Regions from separate parts of the Psychrobacillus sp. AK 1817 genome, predicted to be linked through region 4. Evidence: riboswitches for the same ligand, from Rfam matches in the RefSeq annotation. Region 4 holds a riboswitch; each other region holds the start of a gene.
The links. Region 4 has a riboswitch for S-adenosylmethionine ahead of D0S48_RS03270 (MetQ/NlpA family ABC transporter substrate-binding protein). Riboswitches for the same ligand answer to the same signal wherever they lie in the genome.
Positions count from the first base shown of each region.

Region 1: linked by a shared signal. The riboswitch ahead of metK (methionine adenosyltransferase) and the one ahead of D0S48_RS03270 (MetQ/NlpA family ABC transporter substrate-binding protein) in region 4 are both predicted to bind S-adenosylmethionine.
Region 2: linked by a shared signal. The riboswitch ahead of D0S48_RS11285 (O-acetylhomoserine aminocarboxypropyltransferase/cysteine synthase family protein) and the one ahead of D0S48_RS03270 (MetQ/NlpA family ABC transporter substrate-binding protein) in region 4 are both predicted to bind S-adenosylmethionine.
Region 3: linked by a shared signal. The riboswitch ahead of D0S48_RS18610 (methionine ABC transporter ATP-binding protein) and the one ahead of D0S48_RS03270 (MetQ/NlpA family ABC transporter substrate-binding protein) in region 4 are both predicted to bind S-adenosylmethionine.

Region 1 is NZ_CP031739.1:3,810,229-3,818,494, reverse strand. It holds gene D0S48_RS19155 (alpha/beta hydrolase) at 1-419, opposite strand, end outside; gene D0S48_RS19150 (gamma carbonic anhydrase) at 528-1,043, shown strand; gene metK (methionine adenosyltransferase) at 1,291-2,487, opposite strand; SAM riboswitch class I at 2,678-2,794, opposite strand; gene pckA (phosphoenolpyruvate carboxykinase (ATP)) at 3,013-4,599, shown strand; gene D0S48_RS19135 (hypothetical protein) at 4,876-5,325, opposite strand; gene D0S48_RS19130 (alpha/beta hydrolase family protein) at 5,327-6,118, opposite strand; gene D0S48_RS19125 (NUDIX domain-containing protein) at 6,093-6,569, opposite strand; gene D0S48_RS19120 (CPBP family intramembrane glutamic endopeptidase) at 6,684-7,331, opposite strand; gene D0S48_RS20770 (hypothetical protein) at 7,392-7,565, opposite strand; gene D0S48_RS19115 (transposase) at 7,565-7,888, opposite strand; gene D0S48_RS19110 (putative motility protein) at 7,961-8,137, opposite strand; gene D0S48_RS19105 (Dps family protein) at 8,188-8,266, opposite strand, start outside.
Region 2 is NZ_CP031739.1:2,284,722-2,292,987, forward strand. It holds gene D0S48_RS11280 (homoserine dehydrogenase) at 1-659, opposite strand, end outside; gene D0S48_RS11285 (O-acetylhomoserine aminocarboxypropyltransferase/cysteine synthase family protein) at 783-2,075, opposite strand; SAM riboswitch class I at 2,196-2,311, opposite strand; gene D0S48_RS11290 (glycerol-3-phosphate acyltransferase) at 2,457-3,098, shown strand; gene D0S48_RS11295 (YdcF family protein) at 3,112-3,699, shown strand; gene D0S48_RS11300 (DUF2087 domain-containing protein) at 3,857-4,606, opposite strand; gene D0S48_RS11305 (M3 family oligoendopeptidase) at 4,760-6,457, shown strand; partial or broken gene D0S48_RS11310 (RDD family protein) at 6,485-6,891, shown strand; gene D0S48_RS11315 (lysoplasmalogenase) at 7,104-7,757, shown strand; gene pepT (peptidase T) at 7,791-8,266, shown strand, end outside.
Region 3 is NZ_CP031739.1:3,726,714-3,734,979, forward strand. It holds gene D0S48_RS18585 (acyl-CoA dehydrogenase family protein) at 1-584, shown strand, start outside; gene D0S48_RS18590 (arsenate reductase family protein) at 1,200-1,562, shown strand; gene gcvH (glycine cleavage system protein GcvH) at 1,635-2,015, shown strand; gene D0S48_RS18600 (toprim domain-containing protein) at 2,092-2,442, shown strand; gene D0S48_RS18605 (thioredoxin family protein) at 2,454-2,774, shown strand; SAM riboswitch class I at 2,814-2,918, shown strand; gene D0S48_RS18610 (methionine ABC transporter ATP-binding protein) at 3,010-4,035, shown strand; gene D0S48_RS18615 (methionine ABC transporter permease) at 4,028-4,696, shown strand; gene D0S48_RS18620 (MetQ/NlpA family ABC transporter substrate-binding protein) at 4,710-5,513, shown strand; gene D0S48_RS18625 (nuclease-related domain-containing protein) at 6,025-6,972, shown strand; gene D0S48_RS20755 (YuzK family famiily protein) at 7,484-7,657, shown strand; gene sufC (Fe-S cluster assembly ATPase SufC) at 7,991-8,266, shown strand, end outside.
Region 4 is NZ_CP031739.1:631,276-639,541, forward strand. It holds gene D0S48_RS03260 (pyridoxal phosphate-dependent aminotransferase) at 1-479, shown strand, start outside; gene D0S48_RS03265 (PPC domain-containing DNA-binding protein) at 896-1,399, opposite strand; SAM riboswitch class I at 1,551-1,663, shown strand; gene D0S48_RS03270 (MetQ/NlpA family ABC transporter substrate-binding protein) at 1,758-2,576, shown strand; gene D0S48_RS03275 (methionine ABC transporter ATP-binding protein) at 2,634-3,653, shown strand; gene D0S48_RS03280 (methionine ABC transporter permease) at 3,650-4,321, shown strand; gene D0S48_RS03285 (enoyl-CoA hydratase/isomerase family protein) at 4,337-5,113, shown strand; gene D0S48_RS03290 (alpha-hydroxy-acid oxidizing protein) at 5,126-6,268, shown strand; gene D0S48_RS03295 (CaiB/BaiF CoA transferase family protein) at 6,286-7,482, shown strand; gene D0S48_RS03300 (manganese catalase family protein) at 7,687-8,266, opposite strand, start outside.

The sequences.
Region 1 (8,266 bases), 920 kb from region 4:
TTGATCTTCTGCTGCACAGAGATTTTAGCTAATGCCTTTGTCCACTTGGAAGGAAGTTTTTTTAACAAAAGCCACGGAGATGTTAAGATAACACCAGCATATTCCACCTCTATCTTATGTAACATCTTCATAACTAAGGTTGCTCCAAGCCCATGTCCTACTATAAAAATAGGAAGGTCATATGAAACAGCAACCTGCACTGCTTGCTTTATGTAGTCTTTATAAAGATCAAAGGATTCATCGTGAATGGTCTTGGTTCTCACTAACTCCCCGTGACCTGGCAAATCTCCCATCACTATATGGCAATTTGAGCTTCGCAATTTTTCGATTAGCCAAGCATAACGTCTGTGATGCTCATAGGCACTATGAACAATAATTACAACCGCTTTAGCCTTTTCATCTGACTCCCACTTCCACATGTTCAACATACCTCATTTCTGTAACACTCTCTACGTCCTATTTATTTCTTTCTTTCGATTTGTTTGATAGGATTAATTATACTCGAAAAACAAAGGAGCGTGTCTATTTTGATTTATCCATACAAAGATAAGAAACCTTCGATTGATGCATCTGCCTATATTGCTGATTATGTCACAATCACAGGTGATGTTACAATCGGTCCAGAGACTACAATTTGGTTTAATACGGTAATAAGAGGGGACGTTGCCCCTACTATAATAGGAAGCAGAGTTAGTATTCAAGATTTAAGTTGCCTTCATCAAAGCCCAAATAATCCACTCATAATTGAAGATGAGGTAACTGTTGGCCATCAGGTTACATTACATAGCTGTACTATACGTAAAGGCGCATTAATAGGCATGGGGTCCATTATTTTAGATGGTGCAGAAATAGGCGAAGGAGCATTTATTGGAGCTGGTAGTCTTGTCCCTCAAGGGAAAAAAATCCCGCCTAATACTTTAGCATTCGGTAGTCCAGCTAAGATTATACGTGAATTGAATGACGAAGATAAAAAAGATGTCCAACGAATTATTCATGAATATGCTGAAAAAGGACAGTACTATAAATCCATCAAACCCTTATAGAAAGATCGAATTTAAAATAGAATAAATTAGAATTAACAAACACCTAATTTTAAAATTTTTATAAATTTGACTCCGGTTATTTTTATACAATAATCCATTAAGAGTAAATAGATCCATTTATTTGGTCAGCCTATTTACCGTTAAGCTGTATAATTGTTTGAAAAAAACAAAAGGTATTAAGAGGCTAGCCTCTTAATACCTTCTTTCTTTAGGCGAGGCATTCCAATAGAAGGAAGTCTCTGAATTCTTAAATACCCGCTTTTTGCTTTAATTGCTCTGCCTTGTCGGTTTTTTCCCATGGAGCATCGATGTCAGTACGTCCGAAATGTCCGTAAGCTGCCGTTTGCTTGTAAATTGGGCGACGAAGGTCTAGCATTTTAATAATTCCAGCTGGACGAAGGTCAAATAGATCACGGATATATGACACTAAATCCGACTCTGCTACTTTTCCTGTACCAAATGTATCGATTGCGATAGAAACTGGTTGTGCTACACCGATTGCATACGCTAGTTGTACCTCACAGCGATCTGCAAGACCAGCAGCAACAATATTTTTTGCTACATAACGAGCGGCATAAGCTGCAGAACGGTCTACTTTTGTTGGATCTTTACCCGAGAAAGCTCCTCCTCCATGGCGAGCATAACCTCCGTATGTATCAACAATAATTTTACGTCCAGTTAGTCCAGCATCACCTTGAGGACCACCAATAACAAATCGTCCCGTCGGGTTAATAAAGTATTTCGTTTCCTCTGTTATTAAATCAGTAGGTACTACCGGTTTTATAACATGCTCTTTTAAATCTCTTTGGATTTGTTCTAAAGTTATTTCTGGGTGATGTTGTGTAGAAATAACAATCGTATCAATATGAACAGGGTTGTTATTTTCATCATATTCAACTGTTACCTGTGTTTTACCGTCTGGTCGTAAGTAGTCTAAAGTTTCATCCTTGCGAACCTGTGCTAAGCGACGGGCAAGTTTGTGAGCTAGACTGATTGGTAGTGGCATTAGCTCTGGAGTTTCATTACATGCGTAACCAAACATTAACCCTTGGTCTCCTGCTCCAATAGCCTCGATATCTGAATCAGTCATCGCACCTTCTCTAGCCTCTAGCGCTTGGTCTACACCCATTGCAATATCAGCGGATTGCTCATCAATCGCAGTTAAAACTGCTGAAGTTTCAGAGTCAAAGCCGTATTTAGCACGTGTATAACCAATTTCTTGGATAGTCGAACGTACAACTTTAGGTATGTCTACATATGTAGAAGTTGTTATTTCTCCTGCAACTAACACTAAACCTGTAGTAACGGTTGTTTCACAAGCAACTCGTGCATTAGGGTCTTCCGTTAAAATTGCATCTAATATAGCATCAGAAATTTGGTCACAAATTTTATCTGGATGCCCTTCTGTTACTGACTCCGATGTAAATAATCGACGTTGTGTCAAAAGATTCCCTCCTATATCCTGCGAGATTTCTCTCAGGAATTGATACGGTACTCATTCCCATGTCAAGCCAATAGTAAACTTGAAGCTGCTTCGGACTTGGCACACAAGGATTTAGGGCGATGTAAAATAAAAAAACCTTTCACTCACGTAATTACATGAGGAAAGGGATTAATATCATAAACACCTTTCACTCTTATCAATCAAGGGATTTCACCTTGTCTCAGGTTGGGCACCTTTGTAATGATTTTTCAATTACAGGTTGCCGGGTTTCACAGGGCCTGACCCCTCCACCAGCTCGGAATAAGAGTATCCGTTCAATTCACCATCATACGTAAAAATTAGTTATAAGTCAACCGATTAAATGTAATTTTTTCTCAAAAACAAAAATTATTCCAATAATGGGCTTCTATTAGTGTAGACTATTTAGTGTAATGTGTTATACTATTTCACATATCAATGAAAAATCCTCTTTATGTTGACTATTTACGTGAAGAGATAAAAATTAAAAAAGGATGGTAATACTAAATGAATTCAATCGATACTGTGAGCGAACTGAACGAATTGTTAGCTGGTAACAACATTAGCCTTCAATTATCAGTACCACAATTGGTGGAAAAAGCTACTTCTAGAGGAGAAGCAGTACTAACTTCAACTGGAGCTGTTAAAGCAGAGACAGGCAAATATACAGGACGTTCTCCACAAGACAAGTATATTGTTGATGAACCTATCTCAAAAGACAAAATCGATTGGGGCTCTGTAAACCAACCTATCTCATCTTCTCATTTTGAAGCATTATATACAAAAGTTATGAACTATTTAAAAGAACAAAATGAACTATTTGTATTCAAAGGATTTGCTGGTGCTGATAAGGATTCACGTCTAAGCATTCAAGTAATAAACGAATATGCTTGGCATAATCTTTTTGCTCACCAACTATTTATTCGTCCTTCTGAAGAAGAATTAGTAGCTCATAAAGCAGACTTTACTGTAATCAGCGCACCAAACTTCAAAGCAGATCCTGCTATTGATGGAACAAATTCAGAGACTTTTATCATTGTTTCTATGGAAAAACGTATTGTTTTAATTGGTGGAACAGAATACGCAGGAGAAATGAAAAAATCTATCTTCTCTATTATGAACTATTTATTGCCAGAACAAAATATTTTGCCTATGCACTGCTCTGCTAACGTTGGTGAAAAAGGCGATGTAACATTATTCTTCGGCCTTTCAGGTACAGGTAAAACTACATTATCTGCTGATGCTGGAAGAAAGCTAATCGGTGATGATGAACATGGTTGGTCAGATAACGGTGTATTTAATATTGAAGGTGGCTGCTACGCAAAATGTATCGACCTAACAAGAGAAAATGAACCACAAATCTTTGACGCTATTAAATTTGGTACTGTTTTAGAAAACGTTGTTGTTGACCATACAACACGAGTTGCAGATTATGCAGATAACTCTTTAACAGAAAATACACGTGCAGCTTACCCAATTCAATATATCGATAATATTGTAGATCCATCTGTAGCGGGTCATCCAAATACAATCATCTTCTTAACTGCAGATGCATTTGGCGTGCTACCTCCTATCAGCAAACTTACTAAAGAGCAAGCAATGTATCACTTCTTAAGTGGATTTACGTCTAAATTAGCTGGTACAGAACGTGGAGTTACTTCTCCTCAGCCTGCATTCTCAACATGCTTCGGGTCTCCATTCCTTCCATTGCATGCAACAGTTTATGCAGAAATGCTTGGTAAGAAAATTGACGAGCATGGAGCACAAGTATTCCTAGTGAACACTGGCTGGACTGGTGGAGAATATGGCGTTGGAAGTCGTATGAAGCTTTCTTACACTCGTACAATGGTCCGTGCAGCGATTGAAGGAAAATTAAACGAAGTGGAAACAACAAAAGATGCAGTATTCGGTTTAGATATTCCTACAAGCATCGATGGAGTTCCTTCTGAGGTATTAGTTCCTCGTAACGCATGGGCAGACAAAACTGCTTATGATAAAAAAGCTGCTGAGCTTGCTCAATCTTTCCATGAGAACTTCAAAAAGTTTGGTACCGTATCAGAAGAGATATCTCTTAAAGGCGGTCCAACTGCTTAATCTATATACTTTAAATGGCCGTGAAACTTTTCACGGCCCTTTTTTGTTTATTTGCTTAGTGATAATAATAGCTAAGTCGTCTTATTTGTACAGACAAGCAATTATTGAAGCTAGGATATATTTCCTTAGTTACCATAGTAATTGTAAAGTTCACTTCTCCTCCACAAATGACGCTTATGTGGAAAACAAATAATAATCATCCAGCTATCGTCGCATAAAAGAAGGAGGCCATAGACAATAGTCTATCACCTCCTCTCCTATAAATTTAAAAGAATATTACTCCTCAAAGTCGTCGTGATATTCCATGTCAGTAGAAATGGGGAAGATTCCTTTTATCTCTTCTGCTTTTTCTTCATCTACATTAGAAAAAATAATCTCAGAGCCATAATGTCCAATTTCTAACTCTTCTTCGCCCTCTGCATTGAAAAACATCGTGAACCATTTAAGTCCTCCGACTGGGTCAATGGAGTAATTCCGGAAAAACAATCTATTTTCATCGTTTAAATTAACAGTAATTACCTTCATCAATCCCTCATTCATCACTTCAAAGCTTTTTTCAGAAAGCTCATTGACTGCATCCTCTTCTTCAGCCCAGCAATGTATAACTACTTCAGAATACTGTGTTGTATACTGATCCCATAAGTCTTCCCAAAAGCTTAAATCTATTGGGAATAACGTTTTTTCCTCTAGACTCATTGACTCTACTTGAATAACTAACTGACCCAAATTATTTTCCTCCTCCATGTTTTTTCATCCAAATACACACGTCTCTCACTACTTGTCGATTTACCTTAGAAGGAAAGTAATGTGTGTAATCCGGATAATACCATGTCTCTACAATTTTGTTATACCCTATTAATGCCTGCTCTAATACTTTTGCATGCTCAATAGAAACATTGACGTCTTTTCTACCATGAATTATTAAAATAGGAGCACTGATTTCTTCTACTCGCTCTAATACATTTCTATCCTCATATTCTTCCTCACGGCTTGAAGGAGTGCCACCAATTACACGCTTCATCATTCTCCGCATATCCAGTCTTTCCTCATATGTAAGAAAAATATCAGTTACTCCTGCCCAGGAAACAAGAGAACTTATGTCTTCTCTTATGACGGCTGTCCATAATGCCATCATACCGCCCCTAGAAAAGGCAAATAGATGAATTTTGTCAGGATTGCAAAATTGCTTTAAGACATCCACTGCATAGACGGCATCCCATCGATCCTCTCCACCAAATTCATCACGCCCCTCTCCACCACGATTTCCTCGATAATAGGGAGCAAAGACAACAAGGCCCTGCGAAGCAAATTGGGCTATTCGTGCAGGACGAACCATGCCTATCCCTTGAATACCACCCCTACAATAAAGCATCCCATCATAATTCCCCTTTTTAACAGGGAATGCTAGCATTCCTTTTATGCGCAATCCACAAGACCAGTAAGTGATTTCCTTTAAATGAACATTAGGATTTGGAGATGGATAGACTCGAATCCTATCGATCGTTCCATTTTTCTTCATGAACCCTCACCTCTTTAAGAATAGCTATCATACCTTTATCCTTCATATGAAAACTTAGATTTGTACAAGCTTCCAGCTCCTCCTGAGTAAGCCAGAGTGCTCCATCTGTTTCATATATGGTTGACCCTGTATGTATATCCTCGACCTCTGCGATATATACCGCCTTACAAAAGGGGCTGACATCATGAACTACATATTCTGCAAGCCATCTTAAGTTAGAAACTACTACATTCGTCTCTTCTAGTGTTTCTCGTACGGCAGCCTCCTCTATAGTTTCATATACCTCTTTTTTCCCTCCAGGAAACTCTATTCCTCTTTTAGGATGGTTTGTTAATAACCATTTATGTTCTTTTTTTGCTAAAACGAGTACATGCTGTGGTTTTATTGTAAATCTATCTTTTTCAAAGGAAAGATCCACCTTATAGCCATTTAAATCATAGAAAGAAATCATATTAGTCTTCTCCCTTTTAATCCCTATTGCCTTAGATTCTTTTGAGATATTTACTTAAAAGTTTAGCATACGCAACAAAAAAAGGCTTAGTAGTTATACTAAACCTGGTTAAGCTTAAAGAATAATGAATAAATAAACAAGCATAATTCCTAAGTCAGCTAAGCTATGGCTAACAATAGATGGTACGATTGTGTGAAATTTCGAACGAAAAATTCCCCACATAATGCCCGCCAGAAAAACTATCATAGCTGCTAGAATATGAAAGGGAGAATTAAAAATAGGCATTACTACTACCAAATGATAAAGACTATAGAAAAAAGAAGTAATCAGAATCGTAAAAGTAGAACCTAATCTTGGATATAATCGATCATACATAAACCTTCTCCAATAAAATTCCTCTAGAATGGGGTTAACAAGAATCAAGAAAAATACTAGAAGAATTACTTTTGATCCTGTAAAATCCCATTGAACCAGTAGAGTAGACAAGTTTTCTCGGTCAATAACCAGTGATTGAAACAAATAGAAAAAGCCATAAATAGCTATTAAACATATGATTCCACTTATAATTCCCACTGTCAGTGAGGATTTTGGCTGTGGTACAAAAAAACGGTTACGATTTTTTCTTCTAAAGCTGACTACAATAGGTATTAGAAGCAACCAACCATAGAAAAGCAGAAAAGTAATCGGGACATTCTGTAAGATAGGAAGACCCAGAATAATCATAATTGTAGGTCCGAATAATAAAACAAGCTGTTTAACCATATAACCTCCTAATTATTTCTAATTTATCACACGGTAAAAGACTTGGCAATGTGCCAAGTCTTAATTTTCCCACTTTTCTTGCTCTTGTTGTTTAAAGTTTTTACCGCCCTCTTGACTATTTTGACCAGCGTTAATCTTAGCTTTGTCTTGAGGAGAAAGATTTAGAAGGGAGCTTGCATTACGATAGGTAGTAGTGTCATTACCTTTACCATTATTATTAATATTTTTTGTCATTATAGATGCCTACTTTCTTTAAAAAATGGAAGCTGTTCAATAAACATTTGAGAATCCTTGTCACTAAACTCGTGAATGAGGGCATACAATTTTTTAATCCGATTATCATATTCCTCATTAGAAAAATCATTACTATAAAGCTTTATCGGTACATGCGCCCTCCAAAATGTATTCATGTCTTTGTGATAGAGCTGATAAAAAAGTGTTTCAAAAACTGGTATAATGTCCTGTCTTGCAGTTATTTCATATTCCCACGGCGATTCATCTGGATATAAATAAACTCTCCTTTGACTCAATGAAATGTAAGCTTTTATTTCTGTCATATCACACATCCTTTTTGTGTAGTATGTACTCAAAACAAAAAAACATGCACCAATTACGGTACATGTTTTTTCTTATGCTTGTACGTCTACTACCGTTCCTTTAAAAGGATGCGAAGCAGGTTGAGGCATATCTTCTAGCATTGTTACTGCAGCTACCGTTTCCATATTGAGTGCATTTTTCAATACACTCATTTGAACTGTTTGTTGTAACTGCGCTAGCTGAGAAGACATTATGGAGTTAATATCCAAAATAATTCCCCCTTACAAGCTTATTATCGGTATAAAATTTGTTTATTTCATTACTTATTGGAATCTCCTAGGAATGCATTTAACATCCATTGGTGTTTCTCTGTTTTTTGATAGATGGCATTCAGAATG
Region 2 (8,266 bases), 1.7 Mb from region 4:
TTCCAATCAGGCTGTTTTCCAAACGCTAATGCACTTAAAATCATTAATTTGCGAAATGCATCCTGACCAGAGATATCATTGTAAGGATCTGCCTCCGCATACCCTAATAACTGTGCTTCTTTTAACGCATCTTCAAATGGAGATTCTTCTAAACGCATTTGTGTCAAAATATAATTGGACGTTCCGTTTAAAATGCCTTGAATCTTTTTCACTGAGTTTACTTGAAGTAGATTTTTTAATGTCTTAATAATTGGGACTCCACCTGCAGTGGTCGCCTCATACCCTACAAAAACTCCTCGTGACTTTGCACGTTCCTGCAATGGGATACTATATTTTGAGAACATGACCTTATTTGCTGTAATGACGTGACAGCCCTTGTCTATCGCTCTACATAAATAGCTATAAGCCGGCTCTTCGTTAACTATTGCTTCAAAAACTACTTGAAGCCCAGGAATATTTTCAATATCCTCAAAGTCATCTGTCACTAATACGCCTGGGGTCTCGGGTCTTTCTTTAGCTAAATTATTAATGAGAATCGCACAAATTTCGATGTCCAATCCTAATGACTTTTTTAAGTCTTCTCGTTTTTCATTCACAATGTGATAAATCCCTTGGCCGACTGTTCCAAATCCTAAGATTGCTGCTTTTATTTTTGCCATGCTGTCTCCTCCAAATGAATCTGTACAATTGAATTTAAATAATCGTACTTGAATAAAATTTCAATTAACTAATTGACTATTTTACATATTGTAGACTATTTCCACTCAATTAACAACAAAATTCTATCTAGAGAGGACATTTGTTTTCTCTAAAAGTACTTTTCCGAGTGCTTCTTGTAAATCTTCTACTGCCTCCAAGCCTACAGACAAGCGAATTAGATCCTCTGTAACCCCTGTTTTTACTAAATCCTCCGGTGTAAGTTGTTGGTGAGTAGTGGAAGCTGGATGAATAATTAGAGATTTTGCGTCTCCCACATTTGCTACATGTGACCAAATCTCTATATTATCGATAATATGTCTACCTGCTTCTCTACCTCCCTTTGCTCCAAATGTCAAAATAGAACCGTATCCATTCTTTAAATACTTTTTAGCAAGTTCATGTGTAGGATGGCTTTCAAGCCCTAAATAGTTAACCCATGAAACTTCCTCATTGTCATTTAAGTACTCCGCAATTTTCTGGGCATTTTCGTTATGTCTTGGCACTCGTAAGTGAAGTGTTTCTAATCCTTGAAGAAAGGAGAAAGCTGCTTCTGGGCTTAGAGAAGGACCAAAATCACGTAGCAACTGGACTCTTAGCTTTATAGCAAATGCCACGCCTGGAACATCGATTCCGTAGCGCAAACCATGATAGGTTACGTCTGGCTCTGTAAAGCCCGGGAATTTTTCAGAATTCCAGTTGAAGTTACCTCCATCAACTACTACTCCACCAATTGTTGTACCGTGACCTCCAATCCATTTTGTCGCCGAATGGATAACTATATGAGCGCCATGCTCAATTGGATTTGAACCAAACGGAGTAGCGAAAGTATTATCTACTAGTAATGGAACCCCCACTTCGTTCGCAATGGTAGCTACCTGCTCCACATCCAGTACATTTAAGCTTGGATTTCCAATAATTTCAGCAAAAAAACCTTTTGTCTTCTCAGTAACTGCTGATCTGAAATTCTCAGGATCCGTTGAATCTATAAACTTTACAGTAATTCCATAGCGAGGAAGTGTATGAGCAAAAAGATTAAAGGTCCCTCCATATAAGTTTTCAGCTGCGATAATTTCATCTCCAGCGCCTGCAATATTTAAAATAGAAAATGCAATGGCTGCCATCCCTGATGAAAGGGCCACTGCGGCAGTACCTCCTTCAAGTAATGCAATTCTTTGCTCAAAAACATCAACTGTTGGGTTTGTTATTCGGGAATAGATGTTACCAGTCTCTTTTAATGCAAATAGATTTTGAGCATGCTCAGTGTTTTGAAATACATATGAGGTTGTTTTGTGAATCGGTACCGCTCTTGATCCTGTGACTGGATCCGGTTGTTGTCCACCATGCAATAGAAGTGTTTCTTTTTGAAGATTTGTCATTTTGAATTCCTCCGTTATTAGTAGATTAGATGGATGCTTGGAGGCGGGAGAGGATTATAGAACTGCCAATGTAAAAACCCCTCTTCACTTAAGAAGAGGGGTCAAATTGACATGTTCCTCCTCTTATCTTCCAAATTCATAAAAGAATTTGTAGGATTTAGCACCTTTCCAAGTAAAAGAACTTGGTGGTTGCCGGGCATCGTAGGGCCTATTCCCTCCGCCACTCTTGATAAGAGTATTAGATTAGTGTTCCATCTTGTTACACAGTATAAATCCTCCGTTATTTATAAGTCAAGTTATTTTATATAAAATTCTGAAACTTCATCATTTTATAATCGTTTAATATAATAGATAGAATATTATTTTTGGGGGTGTCATAGAATGATTATTTGGAGTGTTAGCATTCTTTTAATAGGCTACTTAGTTGGTTCGATTCATGGATCAAAATTAGCCCAATGGATGAGTGGTGTTAATATAAAAAAAGAAGGCTTAAATAATTCAGGAGCTTCCAACGCCACCATAGTGCTTGGATGGAAGTATGGCGTTTTAGTAGGAGCCATAGATATTTTAAAAGGCGCAATTATGATTATTGGGGCAAGATTAATTGCTCCGCAGCTGACCTCACTTAGTACCTCTGAGCATGATTTTTTGCTTTATATAGCTGGTGCTGCTGTAATCTTAGGGCATAACTTTCCTATTTACACAAAATTTAAAGGCGGTAAAGGCACAGCTTCCATCATTGGAGTACTGCTAGCGTTACATTGGCCGATTGGATTAGCAGGACTATTATTGTTAATCTGCATCACACTTTTGACTGATTATTTATTGATAGGTGTATTCTTTTTCTACCTTATCTTTATAGGAGCCTCTATATGGACCGCAGATGGAATAGGTCCAATCATAGTTGCAGGATTTCTATTTCTAATGGCGTCGTTCTTACATATAGAGAATGTTCAGCGGTTAATTCGAAAAGAAGAAGTAAAGATTTCCTCTGTTATGAAGAAAAAAAAGCCATCACTGTAAAAGGAGTGGTTAAATGAGCAAAAAAAAGAGGTGGATTGTGCTAGTTCCTTTAATAATAATGGCAACTAGTGGAGTCGGTATGTGGATGCTTACAAGCAAATGGCTAGAGGATGGATTAAAACCTAAGGCAAACGGTTCCAATGAATACGCAATTGTGTTAGGGGCCAAGGTTAAACAAGGCCAGATTCCTTCTCTTGCACTACGATATCGTCTAGAGGCTGCACTAGAATATGCAAACACATATCATAATGTAAAGCTCGTTGTGACTGGAGGACAAGGACCGGACGAGGATATAGAGGAAGCAGTGGTTATGAAGGAATATCTCATGGAGAATGGAATCCCCGAGAGTCGAATAATCGTAGAAGATCAATCCACTTCTACGTATGAAAACCTTCTGTTCTCCCAACAGCTTCTACCCGATAGCGTTACCTCTGTCACAATTATTACGAGTGATTTTCATCTACAACGGGCAAAGATTATTGCAGAAGGAATAGGATGGAATGCAGATGTGGTTGCTGCTAAGACACCACAAATTTCAGAGTCAAAATTGCGATTACGTGAAAGGGCTGCCTTGCTCAAAACCTTTGTATCTGGAAAATAATAAAAGGGAGAGATGCAAAAATTATAATCTCTCCCTAGCTAAAAGAACGGATTGACTTCTTTATCCGAGCTCCCTTTGTTACATCGATTCTCCTCTGTATCTTTCTATCCACTATAAGCTCTTGCAGAGTTTACTTGAGGCTCTTTTTAATTCATCGTTAATCCTTCACCCAATAAGTGCTGCCATCATCTTTTCTATCTAAAAACCCATACTCGATTAAATAACGTCTTAACGTCACATAATCCTCATAGACATTTTTTAAGATCGTATTTATTTCTTTTTCAGTGTAATTTTTCTCTTGTTCAAAACGTTGAATAATAACTCTAAGTGTTGAAAGCTTTTGTTTTTCCTTTTTCGGAAATTTTAGCATTGGTCCGTTAATCCCCTCGGGAAAAAATTTGCTTTCGAGTTCAGCTTGTTCTTCTTCCGTGATATTGTAGCGATCATCCACCATGGTTGCATTCTTGTGAACAGGCAGGAATGCAGGGGCATGATTATCTCTTTCCTTCAACAGTTCCATCATTGTTAAAAATATTTTCGCCTGTCTTTCCTTTTCCTTTAGAACAAACCGATGATTTCGAATAGTTGAGGCACTCCCTATTCCTAGCTCCTTTTGGATTTCTACATCGCTCTTCCCCTCAAAAAATAGACGTAGCAGACTGTTTTGATGTTCAGTCAATCCCGTTAGCTTTTTGTTTAAACCACTTAAATATTCAAAAGTTGATACGTGTTTGTTATCGATATGACGAATCATAAACTTCTCAGCTTCATATAACATATTATTCTCGGGGTAGATGACACCCTTTTCTATCTGTTCTCCACATAGCAAACACTGATAAACGTTTGCTTCTTCTATATATCCCTTTTTCATCTCTTCAATTGTAGCTTCCCAAAATTTTTCTATCATGACTATAACAAACAACTCCTAATTATGTTTATTTATTTACAAACATAATATATTATTATCTATAATAAAACAAGATAAATAATAAGTTGCAATTTATCTGAAAATAATAAACAATTAGAAGGAATAGATTAATAATATATAGGGGGAAATACATTGGTTACATTTAAAGAATACAAATATAATAGACCTGATTTACAAGAAATGAAGACAGCTTTCCATGAACTACTGGCTAAAATGAAGGAAGCAACATCTGTGGAAGAGCAAAACTTAGTGATTGAAGAAATAAATGCAATTCGCAACAATTTTTCTACTCAGGCTAACCTTGTATATATTAGAGCTTCTATTGATACAAATGATGAATTTTATCAAAAAGAACGAGATTTCTTTGATGAAATTAGCCCTGAAGTAGATGAGCTTGTAACGGAATACTATAAAGTTCTAGTAGATTCTCCTTACAGAAACGTATTGGAACAGAAATGGGGTAGTCAACTATTTGATCTTGCGGACTTTCAAATTAAGGGGTTTTCTTCAGAGGTAATCAGTTTAATGCAAAAGGAGAATAAGCTAACTTCTGACTATTCTAAGCTAGTTGCATCGGCCGAAGTCGAATTTGAAGGGGAAAAATATACACTCGCGCAACTTGGAAAATTCACCGAGTCTACTGATCGTGAAGTAAGAAAAAAGGCTAGAGAAGCTTCCGCTGGATTTTTTCAAAAAAACGAAGAAAAATTTGATACTATATATGATCAACTTGTTAAAATTCGTCATGAAATCGCAACTACACTAGGCTATAAAAACTTTGTTGAGCTCGGCTATGTTCGAATGAATCGAATCGACTATAACGCGGAAATGGTTAAAAAATTCCGTGACCAAGTACGTGATCACATTGTTCCTCTTGCAAATAAACTATATGAAAGACAGGCTAACCGCATTGGAGTAGATAAACTAAAATTTTACGATGAACCACTAAACTTTTTAACAGGAAATGCTACTCCACAAGGCTCTCCACAATGGATTATTGATAATGGAAAGAAAATGTATGAAGAGCTATCTCCAGAGACTGCTGAGTTCTTTCAATTTATGATTGATCGTGACTTGATGGATTTAGAAGCTAAAAAAGGGAAAGAGGCTGGTGGCTATTGTACGTTTGTAGATGACTATGAGTCTCCATATATCTTCTCTAACTTCAATGGAACCTCAGGTGATATTGATGTCCTTACGCACGAAGCAGGTCATGCATTCCAGGTATATACTAGTCGCAATATTGGGATTCCAGAATATATTTGGCCTACCTTCGAATCCTGTGAAATTCACTCGATGAGTATGGAGTTTTTTACTTGGCCTTGGATGGAACTTTTCTTCAAAGATCAAACTGAAAAATATAAATTTGCTCACTTAAGCAGTGGACTTCTCTTCTTGCCTTATGGTGTAGCTGTAGACGAGTTTCAGCATGCTGTATATGAAAATCCAGAAATGACTCCCGCAGAAAGAAAGGCAGCTTGGAGAAATATTGAACAAATTTACCTACCTCACCGTGATTATGATGGCAACAGTTATTACGAGGCTGGTGGCTTCTGGCAGCGTCAGGGACATATATACGCAAGTCCTTTCTATTACATTGATTACACATTGGCGCAGATTTGTGCATTCCAATTTTGGAAACGTTCCAGAGAGGATCGTGAAGAAGCGTGGAGAGATTATTTACACCTTTGTAAATTAGGTGGCTCTATGTCCTTCACCAAACTTGTAAAGGAAGCTCATCTCATTTCTCCTTTTGAAGAAGGTTGCGTGGAATCAGTTATAGGTACAATTGAAGATTACTTAAACAGCGTAAACGATGCTGCTCTTTAATATTAAAAAGTAAGGGGTTTATACTTTATGAGCAATCCTGCTGGTTTTTGGATACGATTTTGGCACTTCTGTTAGATGCTATTATTATCGGAATACCATTATCACTAATTAGCTTAGTTCTTATAGGAGAAAGTGATACTTGGTTAACCACAATTGGTCAGACATTCTATTCCTTTGCAATCCCTATTTTTTGGACTGGGTACACGGTAGGCAAAAGAATTGCAGGTATTCGAATTGTTCAGATAGACGGATCTAATGTAGATATTCGGACGATGGTAAAAAGAGATCTTATCACTGGGCTCATTTACGGGTTAACCTTAGGTATAGCTGTTATCGTAAGTGCATTCATGGTGGCTTTACGTGAGGATAAGCGAGCTCTTCATGATTTTATAGGAGGGACTTATGTAACCCATAATCCTCCTGATTACTTGTAGGGGTCTGCGTCTGCCCCCTACAAGTAAATTTAGAAAAGCGAAAAGGCAGTGCCCCGTTGCCATAGCCTTTTAGTATTTGTAAACTCTAGTGTCCTAAATAAAGGACTGGGACAGCATGTCTCAGTCCTTTTAGCACGGTAACGTAGAATTTATTAGATTATAGCCTCATACAATGGCAGGAAAATATTTGTAATAAAGAAAGAGGTGCAGTTATGTGGAGTAAAATCTTATCTATTGCTATTGCGTTAATGGGAGTCATCTATATATTCTTGATTCCTTATGATCCAACTGGATTGAAAATCACGTTCAAATTAATTCCTATGCTCCTTATTATTCTATTTGCATTTAGCCAAGCTCCTGGTTTGCCAAAGATCTATAAAACACTCATTATTTTAGGATTGTTTGTATGTATGCTCGCAGATGGATTAATTTATTGGTTTATAGTTGGTCTCGTAACATTTTTAATCGGACATATTATTTATATTTTTGCCTTTAGAAAAATTAAGAAAAACTCAATTCCTAAATGGGCAGCCACATTATTATTAATATATGGTCTCATTATGAGCGTATGGCTGGCAGGTACGTTATGGTCAGAAAAGGAATCTTTTTTAGCTGTTGCTGTAGTTCTCTACATAGCAGTGATATTAACTATGGGGTGGAATGCATTTCAAACAGGGAATAAATTTGCCATTATTGGTGCTACTTTGTTTATATTCTCTGACTCTATTCTTGCAATCAACAAATTTATAATTGATGTTCCTTATGAGCACTCGCTAGTCATGCTTTCTTATTACGGAGCACAATTTCTATTTGCATACAGTATAATTTCTCATTATTCCGCTACACGGAATAATCTGTTAAAATAAACATATGCTTTGCATATTGGAGGAGATTTTAACATGAAAGAAATACTGATTGAACGCTTAACAAGATACGCAAAAATAGATACTCAATCCAACGCTTCGAGCAATTCTTGCCCTTCTACCAAAGGTCAATGGGACCTGCTTCATTTATTGGAGAAGGAATTAGGCGAGCTTGGAATGGAAGAAATAACTTTAGATGAAAATGGATACTTATTTGCTTCTCTTCCTGCTAATACAGATAAAGAAGTCGCTACAATTGGTTTCTTAGCACATGTAGATACAGCAACAGATTACACGGGCAAAAACGTAAATCCACAGCTAATCGAAAACTATGATGGCCAGGATATTCAACTAAATGATCATACTGTAATGTCTGTCACAGACTTTCCAGAACTTAAACAGTATATAGGTCAGACACTAATGACTACAGACGGAAAGACTTTGCTAGGTGCTGATAACAAAGCAGGAATCGCTATTATTATGACTGCTATGGAATACTTCCTGCAAAATCC
Region 3 (8,266 bases), 1.0 Mb from region 4:
ACCGTATTTTCGAAGGGACAAATGAAATTAACCGTTTAATCGTTCCTGGAACATTCTTGAAAAAAGCAATGAAGGGTGAATTGCCACTTCTTCAAAAGGCACAAGGACTACAAGAAGAGCTATTAATGATGATGCCAGAAGAAGTTGGCGATGAAGCTCTAGCTCAAGAGAAGGTACTAGTTGCTAACGCTAAGAAAATTGGTATTTTAGCTGCTGGTATGGCTGCTCAACGCTTCGGAACTAAGCTAGAAGCCGAGCAAGAAGTATTGGTACACATCGCAAACATTGCAAACAACATTTTTGCTATGGAATCAGCAGTACTTCGTACAGAAAAAGCTATCGGACGCAGTGGAGAAGAAAAAGCAGCTCAAAAGCTTCTATACACTCAAATCTTCTGCCAAGAAGCATTCAATGAAATCGAAGCGGCAGCGAAAGAAACTTTAATAGCTTCTGTAGATGGCGACAACTTACGCATGATGCTTTCTGCACTTCGTAAACTAACTCGCTACACTCCTTACAACGTAATCGAGAAAAAGCGTGAAGCTTCAGTAAAACTAATCGAAGCAGAAAAATTCGTAGTTTAATCATATAAAAACAAAGCTGCCCTCAAGAGTCTCCTATTGACTCCTGAGGGCAGTTTTTTACATAAGTAATTGATCACTCAGGAGAAATCATAACAAAAAAGCATAATTAGCAACGAAATCCAGCAACTTTTTAAGTGGAATTAAGTTTATGACCGGATAGAAATATTTATGACCGGATAGCACAGTTTTATGACCGGATAGAAAAATATATGACCGTTCAGCAAAATCTATCTTTTATCGCTGATGAATCAATAATGAAAGTGGAGATATTGAATTTAGTTTACTAGAAAATGACGACTTGATAGGTGGAAATTACTTTATGACCGGATAGCACAATTTTATGACCGGATAAAAATATTTATAACCGCATAGCGAGGATTTATGACCGGATAGAAAAATATATGACCGTTCAGCAAATATATCTCTAATTGGGCTTGATTCTTAGGGTCAATTGAAAGAATGAGTTAACTGCATTCTAGTAAGGCAAACTATATAGAAGCGATTTTACTTATTTCTATAATGCACTATAAAATATTGAAATTTAAAACTTGGTTTGATCCCTCTTGCATGAGTAGCAAAATATTATTATGATAAAAAGAAAAAGGTGAGATTTAAATGACTATAAAATTTTACGGTTATCCTAAATGTAGTACTTGTAACAAAGCTAGCAAATGGTTGAGAGACAATCAAGTACAATTCGAGAATCACCATATTGTAGATGCGCCACCATCAAAAGAATTTTTAAAAGAGATGGTAGCTAACGGAGATTATGAGCTTAAAAAGTTCTTTAATACTAGTGGAGTGAAGTACCGTGAATTGCAACTGAAGGACAAGCTTCCTACTATGTCGGAGGATGAACAGTTGGAGCTGCTTGCTTCGGATGGAAAGCTTATTAAACGCCCACTTGTTTATGATGGAAACAAGCTTACACTTGGTTTCAAGGAAGAGCAGTTTGAGGACATGTGGAAAACCTCTTAAAGTACCTTGTATTTACTAGGGAAATATGTGAATATTAAATAGATGGAATATTTAATTGAGAGGGGTTTATTTATGAGCGTGCCTAAAGATTTTAAGTACTCAGCTGAACATGAATGGGTTAAAAATGAGGACGGAAATGTCCGCATCGGTATTACTCATTTTGCGCAATCAGAACTAGGAGACATCGTTTTTGTTGAACTTCCACAAGTTGGAGATGAAATTAAAGCAGGAGATGCTTTTGGTAGCGTTGAATCAGTAAAAACAGTTTCGGAACTATATGCACCAATTAGCGGTAAAGTAGTGGAAGTAAATGCTGAGCTAGAAGATAGCCCCGAATTCGTTAATGAATCACCTTATGAAAATGCTTGGATGATCGTTGTTGAGCCTTCTGATTTATCAGAAGTGGACAGCTTATTGTCTCCAGAAAAGTATGAAGAATTAATTGCAGAGTAATAATGAAAACGCCGGTTAATAATCGGCGTTTTTTTCATATAATAAAGGAAAGGTAACAAGTTGGGAGAGAAGCTAAATGGCACATGTATTTAGTGATAAAATAATTCTCGTCGAGGGAAGGTCTGATAAACTACAATTGTTGACCCTTCTCGATGAATCTCCAGAAATCATTTGTACAAATGGAACGATATCCGATGTAAAATTGGAGGAGCTTTTAAGCCCTTATGATGGCTTGCCGATTTATGCTTTTCTAGATGCCGACAAATCTGGCGAACAAATACGCTCGGTTGTCAGGAAGGAATATCCTGAGGCAATTCACCTCTATACAAATCCTATGTATGGTGAAGTGGCGAATACCCCGGCGAAGGTTTTGGCATCCATATTAAAACGTGTTAATATTAAGGTGAAAAAAGAATTTTTGCCTTAGGATGATGTGTAATGAATGAGTGGACTAAAGAGCAATGGGAAAGCATTAAAGATAACTCTCCACTTTCCTTATTTTATATTTATACCCCTATGTGTGGTACGTGTCAGATTGCAAGCAAGATGATGAACGTCATTAAAGAGATGGTTTCTGATCCAATTGGCCAAGCAAATATTAACTTTCTTGGTGATTTGGCAATAGAACAAGAAATTGAAAGTGTACCTTGCTTATTAATATCTAAAAATGGCAGGGTAGAAAAAAAGATTTATGCGTTTCAATCCGTACCCTATCTATTGGAAACAATAAAAACTATTGACGAAAACAAGATCCTATGATAATATTCGTTGTGTTGAAAAAGTAATTTAATAGTGTCGCTCTTATTGAGAGAGGTGGAGGGAAGTGCCCTACGAAGCCCGGCAACCGTCGCGAAAGTGAAATGGTGCCAAGTCACGCAAAGCTATAGCTTTGAGAAATGAGAGAATGGATGAGTGTTATTTGAAATTGATAACCTACACCCCTTCTGCTCTTTTGCAGAAGGGGTTTTTTAATAGGAAAGGTGGCTAGATTTACATGATTAGTTTAAAGGAAGTTTCGAAAAGATTTATTACAAAGCAAGGAGAAATCGTTGCTGTTGATAATGTAAATCTGGACATACAGCGTGGAGAAATATTTGGGATTATTGGTTATAGCGGAGCCGGTAAAAGTACATTGATCCGCTTATTGAATGGCTTAGAAAAACCTTCTGTCGGCCAAATAGTTGTGAATGGGCAAGAGATTACTTCCATAAATGAGGAGAAGCTCCGTGGCTTCCGACAAAAGGTAAGTATGATCTTCCAGCATTTCAATCTTTTATGGTCGAGAACAGTCGCTGAAAATATAGCATTTCCTCTAGAAATTGCTGGAGTTCCGAAGGACAAAAGAAAAGCCAGAGTAGAGGAGCTTTTGAACCTTGTTGGTCTAGAGGGCAGAGGAGATTCTTATCCTTCACAATTATCTGGTGGGCAAAAGCAGCGTGTAGGAATTGCTAGGGCTTTAGCTAATGGACCAGAGGTATTGCTTTGTGATGAGGCAACATCTGCTCTTGATCCTGAAACGACCGATTCAATACTAGACCTACTTGTCAGCATCAACGAAAAACTAGGATTAACAATTGTATTGATTACACACGAAATGCAAGTTATTCAAAAGATTTGTAACCGAGTAGCTGTTATGGAAAATGGGCGAGTTGTAGAAGAGGGAGATGTGCTAGAGGTTTTCCAAAAGCCACAACAGGCTATTACTAAACGTTTCGTCTCTCAAATTTCTGATTCCAACCAGCCAGTGCAAACGATTCAAAAACTAGTCCAGCTTTATCCAAATGGTAAGCTAGTCAAGCTCGTTTTTGTCGGTGAAACCACAGAGCAGCCAATTCTTTCAAGATTAATCAAACAGTTTGATTTAGAAGTTAATATTGTGCAAGGTAACATCTCTCATACGAAGAGTGGAGCTTTCGGTACACTAATTCTTCAAATCGATGGAAATGACCAAGCCGTGGAGGATGCAATACAATTTATCCACTCGCAAAAAGTAAACACTGAGGTGATCAACAATGATTGAATCGTTATTTCCAAATGTTGATTGGCCTAAAATGTGGGACGCTACTCTAGAAACCCTGTATATGACAGCAGTTTCTACGGTACTCACAGCAATCTTTGGACTAATTTTAGGACTTTTATTATTTTTGACAAGCCCACATCAGGCTTGGGCGAATAAATTGGCAAATTGGTTAACGGGTGCGGTAGTAAATATATTCCGCTCTATCCCATTTATTATATTAATTATTTTATTGATCCCACTTACAACACTGTTGATGGGCTCGATGCGTGGTCCGAATGCTGCTTTCCCAGCATTAGTGATTGGAGCTGCTCCATTTTATGCTCGCATGGTTTTAATTGCTTTACGAGAAATTGATAAAGGCGTTTTAGAGGCTGCAAAATCTATGGGTGCTAAAACCACAACTATTATATGGAAGGTTTTATTGCCTGAATCAATGCCAGCTTTAGTGTCTGGTATAACCGTAACTTGTATTTCACTAGTTGGTTATACAGCTATGGCAGGAATCATTGGAGCGGGAGGATTAGGGAATCTAGCCTTTTTAGATGGTTTCCAACGTGGACGCGGGGATGTCACACTCGTAGCTACTATTTTAATATTAATCATCGTGTTCATTATCCAATGGATTGGTGACATCATTACTACAAAAATAGATAAACGATAAGGGAGAGATTGGGATGAAAAAATTATTGGCTGGAGTTTTATTATCTGTTAGTGCATTAACGCTTGCTGCATGTGGAGACGAGGATAGCGATAAATTAGTTGTTGGTGCATCCAACGTACCGCACGCAGAAATTTTAGAACAGGTAAAACCTATCTTAGAAGAACAAGGTATTGAGCTTCAAATTGAAACCTATCAAGACTATGTACTACCAAATAAAGACCTAGATTCTGGAGATCTAGATGCCAATTATTTTCAACATGCTCCATACTTAGAATCTCAAATGAAAGATTTCGATTATGATTTCGCAAATGCTGGCGGAATCCATATTGAGCCAATTGGTCTTTACTCTAAAAAATACGCTTCTATTGACGAACTTCCTGAGGGCGCAACTATTCTAATGAGTAACTCTGTAGCTGACCATGGACGCGTGTTAGCGATGCTAGAAGCAGAAGGTCTAATTACCCTGGCAGAGGGAATAGATAAAACAACTGCCGAAATTGGAGACATCGTAGATAATCCTAAAAACCTAGAATTTGATCCTAACTACGAAGCGGCCCTAATGGTTCAGTTATATGAAAATGAAGAGGGTGATGCATTATTGATCAACTCCAATTATGCAATCGACGCTGGCCTAAATCCATTAGAAGATGCAATCGCTATTGAAGACTCAGAATCTCCGTATGTTAACCTAATTGCTGTAAAAGCTGGTAACGAGGACGACAAGCGCATCAAAGCACTAGTAGAAGCATTACAATCAGAAGAAATTCAAGACTTTATATTGGAAGAATGGAAAGGTTCAGTTGTTCCAGTAAAATAATAAGATAAGTGAGCAAGCACTTTGTGTGCTTGCTTTTTTTTTGTGATTGAGCGGAGTCAGTGCCCTTAACTGGTTGAGGTTTGTCTCCTAAAAAGATGGAAACCGCTCCTAAACGGGAGAAACTGTCTCCTAAATCAAAGAAAAGCGCTCCTAACTGAGAGCATCGCCCCTAAATTGTTGGAAGTGTCTCCTAAAAAGGTGGAAACCGCTCCTAAACGGGAGAAACTGTCTCCTAAATCAAAGAAAAGCGCTCCTAACTAGAGTGTCGCTCCTAAATTGTTGGAAGTGTCTCCTAAAAAGGTGGAAACCGCTCCTAAAACAGGAGAAACTGTCTCCTAAATCAAAGAAAAGTGCCCCTACCTAAGAGCGTCGCCCCTAAATTGTTGGAAGTGTCTCCTAAAAAGGTGGAAACCGCTCCTAACTCAGAAAATACATCTACTAATCTAAAATTCCAAAATAAGGGTATCTTTATTCTATTCATTTTGCTAATCTGATAGGGAGGTGATGACTATTGATTATAAAAAAATATACTGAATCGCAACAACTGAAAGCAATGAAATTATTATTAAACAGGCTGCCTATGAAGCACCCGCTTTACTCAAAACTCGGCATGGAAATTCAAACAACGATGGCAGGAGATTATGGAGAGGAAATGGTTTATAGAGAATTAGAGAGGATGCATTTACCTTACAATTATTATTTGTTTCATAAAATAATGATTCGTACAGAAAAGTTATTTGAAATTGATTATATTTTATTAACTCCATTTGGTGCAATTGTGCTTGAAGTAAAAAATATTATAGGAGAGCTTGAATTTCAGGTAAATCCTTCTCAATTATTACAAACTAAGGATAATGGAGAGATAAAAAAATATCCTTGTCCCGTTAACCAGTTAAATGAGTACATCTATTTACTATCTAATTTCTTGTCCCAGCATAACCTCTCGATTCCAGTATTCGGAGCAATTATTTTTGCTTCTAAGAATAGCTATGTAAAAACCACCACAAACGAGACAACAATCCTTTATAAGAAAGATCTATATTCGTTCCTTCGAAAACTCCAAAATAAACCCTCGACTGTAACCAATTCTAAGCTCAGCCAGATAAAGAATCTGATCCTAAAATATAATTCCCCATATGAATTTTTTCCTTTAACAAAACATTACTATATAGAACCAAGTGATTTAATCCTGGGAGTCGCATGTGAAAAATGCGGACAAGTTGGGATGAATAAAGTGAAGAATTTCTGGTATTGTGCAGGCTGCCAGTATGTAGACAAATATGCTTTACAAAAATCACTACAACAATATTTTTTATTGTATGACGACTTCATAACAAACAAAACATGCAGAGAGTTTTTACAATTAAAAACTCGATATGAAGCGAATAGATTATTAAGGAAAGCAAACCTAATTAAAATAGGAAACAATAAATCTACAAAATATAAGTGGAAAACTTAATGTATAAATCAATTCCATAATTCTTGTTTATATGAAAAAATACGAACAATCTTTATTATCATTTCATTTCCTCTCTAGGCTGATGCTTTCAGAGGAGTAGCGAAAAGAATTTATCGTCAGCCCTTGCTACAATGTTTAATTGGTAAAGGTTTATTTATGAAATTAACTCGGAAATAAAACTTTTTAAAAATGATTCGTTTCACCCGTTTTTATTTTCGTCTATAATTTGCTTTTTAAAATGCACAAAATATTCTAGAGTGTTTTAGGTTATATAGCATTCGCCCTCATGTGCATGAGGTTAGGATTTGAAGTGGCAGACAAGTCAATAAATAACAGGGTTACGTAAACCAATAGGAAGAAACATATATATGTGACATATGTAGCAATTCCTTTTTTATCGTAGACAATTATCAGAATAAAAAGGATGTTTGAACTTAACATGAGGTGGTATCTAGTGTAGTATAGAAACCATAAAAATTGAAAGGAATGATTTATTATCAGTTCGGAAGAGTTGCCGTATACAGAACAAATGGACCACGCGTTTAGAGGAGTACATGGTTTCGGCTACGATGAATTACGAAATAGTCAAAGATTGAGAGCGAAAGTTGAAAAACGTCGTCAAGCCGATCACGAAAAAAGTATGCAGCTTGCTGCTAAGCTCGATGCTCGTGCTTTCCGAGGTTAATTTAAATATAAGACAAAAATCCATGCAGATTAATCTGTGTGGATTTTTTATTTCTAGGATAAAAGAGTGAAGGAAACGGTATTTATTTTCTGCCTTTTTGAGTTAACACTATGCTGGTAGTGATATGCATTCTCAATTAGATGCTTCTTATTGAAAATGATAGCATCATAAAGTACCATAAATATCAACCTATTTCTTCTATTAAAAATGTTATATATTATCAATGAGAAAGTGTTTCAAAAGATTTGCAAGGGACTTCAGTTTGGGTTAAGATTAGAATGATAATAAATTAGAATGGTTACACATTCATAGTTACTTAATGGAGGTTATTAAATGTCGACTTTAGTTATTAAGGATTTACACGTTGCTATCGACGGTAAAGAGATTTTAAAAGGTGTTAATTTGTCTCTTAACACAAATGAAATTCACGCTATCATGGGTCCAAACGGTACTGGTAAGTCTACTTTGGCTTCAGCTATCATGGGTCATCCTAAATATGAAGTTACTTCTGGTTCTGTAGAACTAGATGGTGAAGATGTATTGGAAATGGAAGTGGATGAGCGCGCACAAGCTGGTTTGTTCCTTGCAATGCAATATCCAAGTGAGATC
Region 4 (8,266 bases):
TCGGAATTGAAATGTATACGCTATCCAAAACCTATAATATGGCAGGCTGGCGCGTAGGGTTTGCCGTAGGTAATTCTAAAATGATTGAGGCTATCAATATTATACAAGACCATCTTTTTGTCAGCCTCTTTCCTGCTATTCAATCTGCAGCAGCAGAAGCACTAAATGGGTCTCAGGAATGTGTGGAAGAATTAGTGGCACTCTATGAAAAAAGAAGAAATACTTTCATAGAGGCTTGTCGCAAAATTGGTTGGAATGTGAAAGCTCCTGAAGGCTCATTCTTTGCATGGCTTCCTGTACCAAATGGCTATACTAGTGAACAATTTGCTGACATACTTCTAGAAAAAGCAGATGTTGCTGTCGCTGCTGGCAATGGATTTGGTAAACACGGGGAAGGTTATGTACGCATCGGACTTTTAGTTGATGAGGATCGCCTGATTGAGGCTGTTGACCGTATAGAAAAGCTAGAACTTTTTTAAGAATTAGTTACTGTTATCATCTAAAAGATGTTTAAGTGAAGTTAAAAGACACTAATTTCTATGAAAATAATTGATAAATTGTCTTTATAACCGCATAAAAATTTTTATGACCGGATAGCGCGATTTTATGACCGGATAAAAATTTTTATGACCGGATAGCAACGTTTTATGACCGGATAATTTTTTTTATGACCGTTCAATAAAAAACAAGCTTAATCCTCTGGAGGTATCTTACATGAAAAAATTTATAGGACTATTTATACTTGGTATTTTAGTTTATTTTCTCATCACAATATTAATTAGTGTGTTTAAGTGAAATAGCCAACAAAATAAAAAAAGACTACAAAAGTAGTCTTTTTTTATGTCATATTCTATTGTTTATTTGAATTCTTTTATATGTTAACCTACTACACTTTCTATTCCTCTATTGTCCTGGGGAACTTGCTCCCTTGCTCAATCGGATAAAACTGAATTGCACCAGTCTCTTCATCATGTTTCCGATGGAATTCCATCCCTTTTACTTCGGCTAAGACTAGGTCAACCGTAATTACAGGATTCTCACCTTTGATGAAGTGACCTCCAAAAACAGCACCATATTGATCACACATTGATCCGTGAAAATGTGTGGCATATTTTCCTTCTTGCTGACATATAACTCCTGTACCATGTAAAAATTCTATAGGTCCTTCTTTTACGATCATTTCATTATAGGCTACACCTATTTTCGAGGAATCAGCTGGAATTAAATAGACAAAGCCACATTTTTGAAAGCTTCCAAAGCAGCTAACGACAGTGGCAGAAGTAATTTGATTGGCTTCACATATTGCTTCTATCCCTTCTATCAAATCTGTTCCATATTTTAATCTAGCACCAACTATTCTCTCAAAATCACCTACTGCAAAATTTGCTCTTATTGTCATGTCGATTCCTCCAATTGCATAATTATTTATTATCTTATAATTTTAATCTTTTCTAAAAAATTTTACTATTAAAAAATAGCTCTTGACTTTGTTAGTTTAGTATAGTAAATTTTCATTTATAGAATAAACGAAAAACTTAATAGCTTATTATCTCTTATCAAGAGTAGCTGAGGGACTGGCCCGTTGAAGCTCGGCAACCATCTATACCAAAAGTATAGAAAGGTGCTAAATCCTGCAAAACATTTTTGTTTTGGAAGATAAGAGAGGACAATGCATTTTTGTGTGCCTCTCTTTCTTTTTGAAAGAGAGGCTTTTATATTTATTCGAATTCTTTAATAATTATTAAGGAGGAATTTTAATGAAAAAGGTTGGTTTAGTATTATCAGGAGTTCTATTAACGGGGTTGCTTGCGGCTTGTGGTGATGAATCTAAAGGTGACAAAGCCTTAGATGAAAATAAATTAGTCATAGGTGTAACTGCTGGTCCTCACGAACAAATAGCTGAGGTTGCAGCAGAAGTTGCAGCAAAAGATGGACTAGAAATAGAAATTAAAGCTTTTTCTGATTACATACTTCCAAACACAGCACTTTCTGAAGGTAACCTAGACGCAAATAGCTATCAACATGAGCCTTTTCTTGATGCTTTCAACGAAGACCATGGTACTGAGCTAGTACCAGTTGGTAAAACTATTTTAAACCCAATGGGTATTTACTCTGAAAAATTTAAATCGTTCGAAGATTTACCAGAAGGTGCCACATTTGGATTACCAAACGACCCAACTAACGGTTCACGCGCATTATATATACTAGAGGAAAATGGCTTTATTAAAATTAAAGAAGATAAAAAAGAAAATGCTTCTATTTATGATATCGAAGAAAACCCTAAGAATATTGAATTTATCGAATTAGAGGCTGCTCAAATACCGAAACAGCTTAGCGAGGTAGATGCTGCAGCAATCAATACAAATTTTGCTTTGGCTGCTGGCATTAACCCGAAGGAAGACTCAATTCTTTTAGAGTCATCTAACTCTCCATATGTGAACTATATCGTTGTACGCGCGGAAAACGAAGATGATCCAACCGTTCAAAAGTTTGTAAAAGCTTATCAATCAGAGGAAGTCAGAACATTTATCGAAGAAGAGTTTCAAGGTTCTGTGTTAGCAAGCTGGGATGAGTAGAAATAACAAAAACGTTGCCGCAACCGGTAACGTTTTCTTTAGAAAGGAAGATTTAACATGATAGTTTTAGAGAATATTACAAAGGAATTCATCAGCAAAAGCAACACAGTAAAGGCTGTCAGTAACGTAAGTCTTCATGTAAGAAAAGGTGAAATTCACGGAGTTATCGGCTATAGCGGAGCAGGGAAAAGCACACTTATCAGATGTGTTAACCTGCTCGAAAAGCCAACAAAAGGCAAAGTATACATTAATGGCGAAGAAATAACCCCCCTTCCCCTTCCTCAACTTCGAAAAGTCAGAAACAAAATAGGCATGATTTTTCAAGGATTTAACCTTTTAAAAACTGCCACTGTTTACGACAATATCGCTATACCTTTAAAGCTGCTTGGCTACGACAAGAACGAAGTTAAAAAAAGAGTGGAAAAATATTTAGAAATAGTAGGCTTAACCGATAAGCATAAAAGCTATCCAAACCAGCTTTCTGGCGGCCAAAAGCAACGTGTAGCTATTGCAAGAGCTCTCTCCCAGGAACCAGAAGTATTATTAAGTGATGAAGCAACAAGTGCTCTGGATCCAGAAACGACTGACTCAATATTAGAGCTCTTATTAAAGATCAATAAGGAGTTAGGTATAACTATTCTTTTAATAACTCATGAAATGAATGTTATTCAAAAGATTTGTGATCATGTGTATGTGATGGAAAACGGAGAAGTTGTAGAAGAGAACACAGCTATTAATCTTTTCACGAAGCCTAGTCATCCGACAACTAAAAAGTTCTTAAACACAATTAGTCAACGTAACTTATCCCCTTCCCTTATTTCTCAGCTCCATGTGACGGGTGCAGTCACTCGCTTGACTTTCGTTGGGGAAAGTACTGGAAAACCATTATTAGCAGAGGTTAGTCAGAAGTTTGATGTACAACCAAATATCTTAACGGCCAATATTATTGAATTGAAAAACGGAATTGTCGGTAATATCGTGATTCATTTAGTAGGAGAAAAAAATCAAGTACAATCAGCTATTCGCTTCTTAGAAGAACAAGGAGTTGGAACTGAGAGCTTGGAGGTGCACTCATGAGTAGATTCGAACAATTCACTAATCAATGGTTGCCAATCATCGGAGAATCTGTAATTGAAACATTTCAGATGGTAGGCATATCTTTATTCTTTTCCATAATCATTGGTATCCCACTTGGAATACTTATCGTTCTAACTAGACCAGGTCAAGCGTTACAAAATGCGGTTATATACCAAGTTAGTAACCTTCTGATTAATATAATTCGTTCTATTCCATTTATTATTCTACTATTTTTTATCCTTCCTTTTACTAAATTTATTGTTGGAACTACGATCGGTGTTAAGGGTGTTATCGTTCCATTAGTAATTTATACTGCTCCATATATTGCACGATTGATGGAATCCGCACTTTTAGAGGTACAGAATGGTGTCATTGAAGCTTATACAGCGATGGGAATTAAAACTCCTTCTATCATTTGGCATGTGCTACTGCGTGAGGCACGTCCTTCAATTATTTTAGGCTTAACTATTTCGACAGTAGGTTTAATCGGAGCTACGGCAATGGCAGGTATGGTCGGTGCAGGTGGTCTTGGTGACCTAGCATATCGTTTTGGGCATTTACGATATGAAGAGGATATCATGTATGCCACGGTGCTTATATTGATCATTCTAGTTCAAGGTATTCAGTCTATCGGTAACAGATTAGCTGCAAGGATAAAAAAAGATTAAACGGAGGCATTTCTAATGACAAACCAATTGCACATAGAACGTAATGGGCCTATTGCTACACTTGTATTTAATAGAGCTGAAAAGAAAAACTCATTTTCTCTCGCTATGTTTAAACAGCTGGGTCAAATCTTAGAAAAGTTAGAAAAGGATACTTCTATTAAATTGCTTATTTTAAAAGGAGTGGATGAAACCTCCTTTTCTTCTGGAGCAGATATAACCGAGTTTTTAGAAAATCGTTTTTCTGCTGAGAAAGCGAAGGCTTATAATGACTTAACGCTTGAATCGGTTGAAAAACTATACCGCTTTCCTAAGCCGACTATCGCACTTATTAAAACATTAGCTATTGGTGGTGGTTTAGAGCTAGCTAACTCTTGTGACTTTAGATTTGCTTCGGCTGGAAGTAAGCTTGGTATCACTGCAGCAAATATAGGAATTATATATAATCTAACAAGCACTAAGCGATTGGTAAATTTGATTGGTCCTTCTAAAGCTAAAGAGTTACTTTACACAGCTAAGCTTATTTCTGCTGAAGAAGGACAGGAAATTGGTTTAATTGATTATGTTTTTCCAATGGAAGAAGTGGAAGAGGAATGCTTGATTTTTGCTAACAAAATTGTGAGCAAATCCTCCACTGCAAACAATGGAATCAAGCAAGTTATCCAGTCTATTTTAGATGGAGAAAATGAAGAAACGCTTGAGATAGAGCAGTTGATATTAGATTCCTTCAGCTCTAAGGATTATACAGAAGGTATTCAAGCATTTTTAGAAAAAAGAAAGCCCAATTTTACATAAGAGGTGTAGATCATGAGCAATGCTAAAAATAATGACTTACTATTAGGAAATATAGACAATCACACAAAATATCCAATTGACTTTAAGGAATTAGAACAGGAAGCGAGAGAAGCATTAGAACCTGGTCCCTTTGGTTATATCCGTTCATCGGCAGGTGGAGAAGAAACCTACAATAAAAATATAAGTAGCTTTTCCAAATACTCGATAGTTCCAAGATTCTTAACAGATGTCTCTTCTTTGAATACAGAAGTAACAATATTAGGTCATACATATCCGCACCCTCTTTTCATCGCTCCCGTCGGTGTAAATAAAATTGCCCATGAAGATGGAGAAATTGCTGTTGCGAAGGCGGCAGCAAAATTTAATTTTCCTTATATACAAAGTACTGTGTCGAGCTATTCTATTGAAGAGATTGCCGCAGCAACTCCAGGCAGCTCAAAGTGGTTTCAGCTTTACTGGTCCTCCAATAAAGAAATTGCTTTTAGTATGGCAAGAAGAGCGGAAGTTGCTGGCTACGAGGCAATCGTGTTAACAGTGGATACGGTTATGCTTGGATGGCGCGAGGAAGATATTCGCAATCAGTTCTCCCCTCTTAAACGCGGCTATGGTCAAGGTAATTACGCAACAGACCCTGTTTTTATGGCTGATTTAACGGAGCAATCTCAGGAAGCCATTGTGGATAGCATCCTAGAAAACATTTATCATCCTACATTAAACTGGAATGATATTACAGAGTTAAGGAATCACACATCCATTCCTATTTTGATTAAAGGTATACTTCACCCGGATGATGCCAAGCTGGCAATTGAAAAAGGAATTGATGGTATCATCGTATCCAATCACGGAGGTCGTCAGTTGGACGGTGTTATTGCAAGCATAGATGCTCTTTCAGGTATTGTGGAAGCTGTAAATGGAAGCATTCCAGTTCTATTTGATAGCGGAGTGAGAAGAGGATCTGATGCTGTTAAAGCACTTGCTCTTGGTGCAACTGCTGTTTGTATTGGGCGACCATTCGTATGGGGACTTGCTGCCGGTGGCCAGAAAGGTGTAGAAAGAGTATTAGAAAATTTCCTGCAGGAGACTAAGGTTTCAATCTCCTTGGCGGGTGTTCGCAATATGGAAGAACTTAGAAATATGCTGGTCATTAAAGGTTAAAGATAAGGTGGTTTATCATGATAGCACAAGCTTTGACAGGTATGAAAATAGTTGATCTTTCTCAGGTCCTCGCGGGTCCCTATTGCTCTATGGTTCTAGCAGATATGGGAGCTGAAGTTATAAAAGTTGAGAAATACCCAAATGGGGATGATACTCGCCAAATGGGACCTTATGTTAAAGAAGAAAGTTATATGTATATGATGGTGAATCGAAACAAGAGAGGTATATGCCTTAATCTAAAAAAAGAGGAAGGCATTCAGATATTGAAGGAATTAGTCAAGGATGCGGATGTTATTATTGAGAATTACAGACCGGGTGTAACTAACAAGCTTGGAATAGACTATGAAACTTTAAAAGCTATTAATCCATCGCTAATATATTGTTCTATTTCTGGATATGGACAGACCGGACCCTATAAAAACAAGGGCGGCTATGATATTATGGCGCAAGGTCTCTCTGGAATAATGGATATGACTGGAGAACGTGAAGGTAAGCCTGTAAAAGTCGGCATTGCTATACATGATATAGCAGCAGCACAAACAGCCATACAGTCAATTCTCTCTGCTTATATTTATCGGTTAAAATCAGGAGTTGGTCAATACATAGACGTATCCTTAGTAGACGCAGGTCTCGCTTGGACGGTTTGGGAGGCAGCTGCATATTTTGGTAAAGGCGAGATTCCTAAGAGAAATAGTACAGCTCATCGTGTCTCTTCTCCCTACCAAGGGTTTCAAACTAAGGATGGTTCTATTTTAATTGGTGCTGGCAATCAAAAACTTTGGGAAAAGTTTTGTTTATATGTAATAAATAAACCAGAGTGGATTAATGACAAACGATTCCTAACCAATTCTATACGAACACAAAATGTAAACCAACTTGAGTTGGAAATTGAAACTGTCCTTCAAGAGAAATGCTCATCCGAATGGCTATCATTGCTTGATGAACATGGAATTCCATGCAGCCCAATATATTCATACGACCAAGCGCTTGAAGATGAGCATATTCTTTCTCGAGATATGGTGTTAAATTACGAGCATCCGATAGCTGGCCCTATGAAAACACTTGGCTTCCCAGCCAAATTTTCTGAAACCCCAGGGCAGCTGCGTTCCCCTGCCCCCCTGCTTGGCCAACATAATCAGGAGGTATTAGATGAGATTGGATTTTCGGAAGAAAAAATACGTGAACTTGTATCAAAAGGTGTATTAAATAATTGATAATGATATGTAATAGCCCAGTTCAGCTAGAACGGGGCTTTTTTAATGGAAAGATACGAAAGTGTTAAAGAAATGAAATCAGGTTCATTTAATTCTAGAGCCTTATCATTCAAGGTTAAATGAATATTTGGGATAGCTAGAGCGCTGCCTATTCGCTATACTCATATAATTTCAAGACAGATGTAAGATCTAGGTTTTCTTAGTTTAAATTTTTGACATCAGTCTTTTTGCGATTGCTTGGAATTCTTCTGGTCCGATACCAGGAGCAAATTCCTCCGGAAGCGATTCTAATTCAGGAATTTTATAGCCCTTAGGACTGCCTTCTTTCACGAACAACCGGTCTCCACTTGTTGGATTTTGTCCCTTCCAAATTTTATCGATGTCCTTGTAATCGCCAACATTATTCCATGTGAATAGAACATTTCCGTATCCAAGATCCTCGTATTTGCGAGCGTGATCAAACGCACGATTATCCAAGTTAGGGATTGGTAGCATTTTGGTCACATCTACACCTGTCGCCATTTCAAGAGCTTTTGCGTACGCAATAATATGTGTTCCTCCACGTACTAATAAGTATCCAATCATTTCTCTAGCAGTTGGGTGTTCAGTCATTTCATATACTCTCATTTTATGAGTTCTAGCTCCACATTCCAAAAAGAAATTATGCAAAAGATCTAGTACTAGGTTGCCACTCGAGAATACGTAATCTCCTCTCCATGGATTACCCATAGAATCTCCAGCTAAAGAGGTTTGAGCATTGGCAATAAAAGCATAAGTGTTTCGC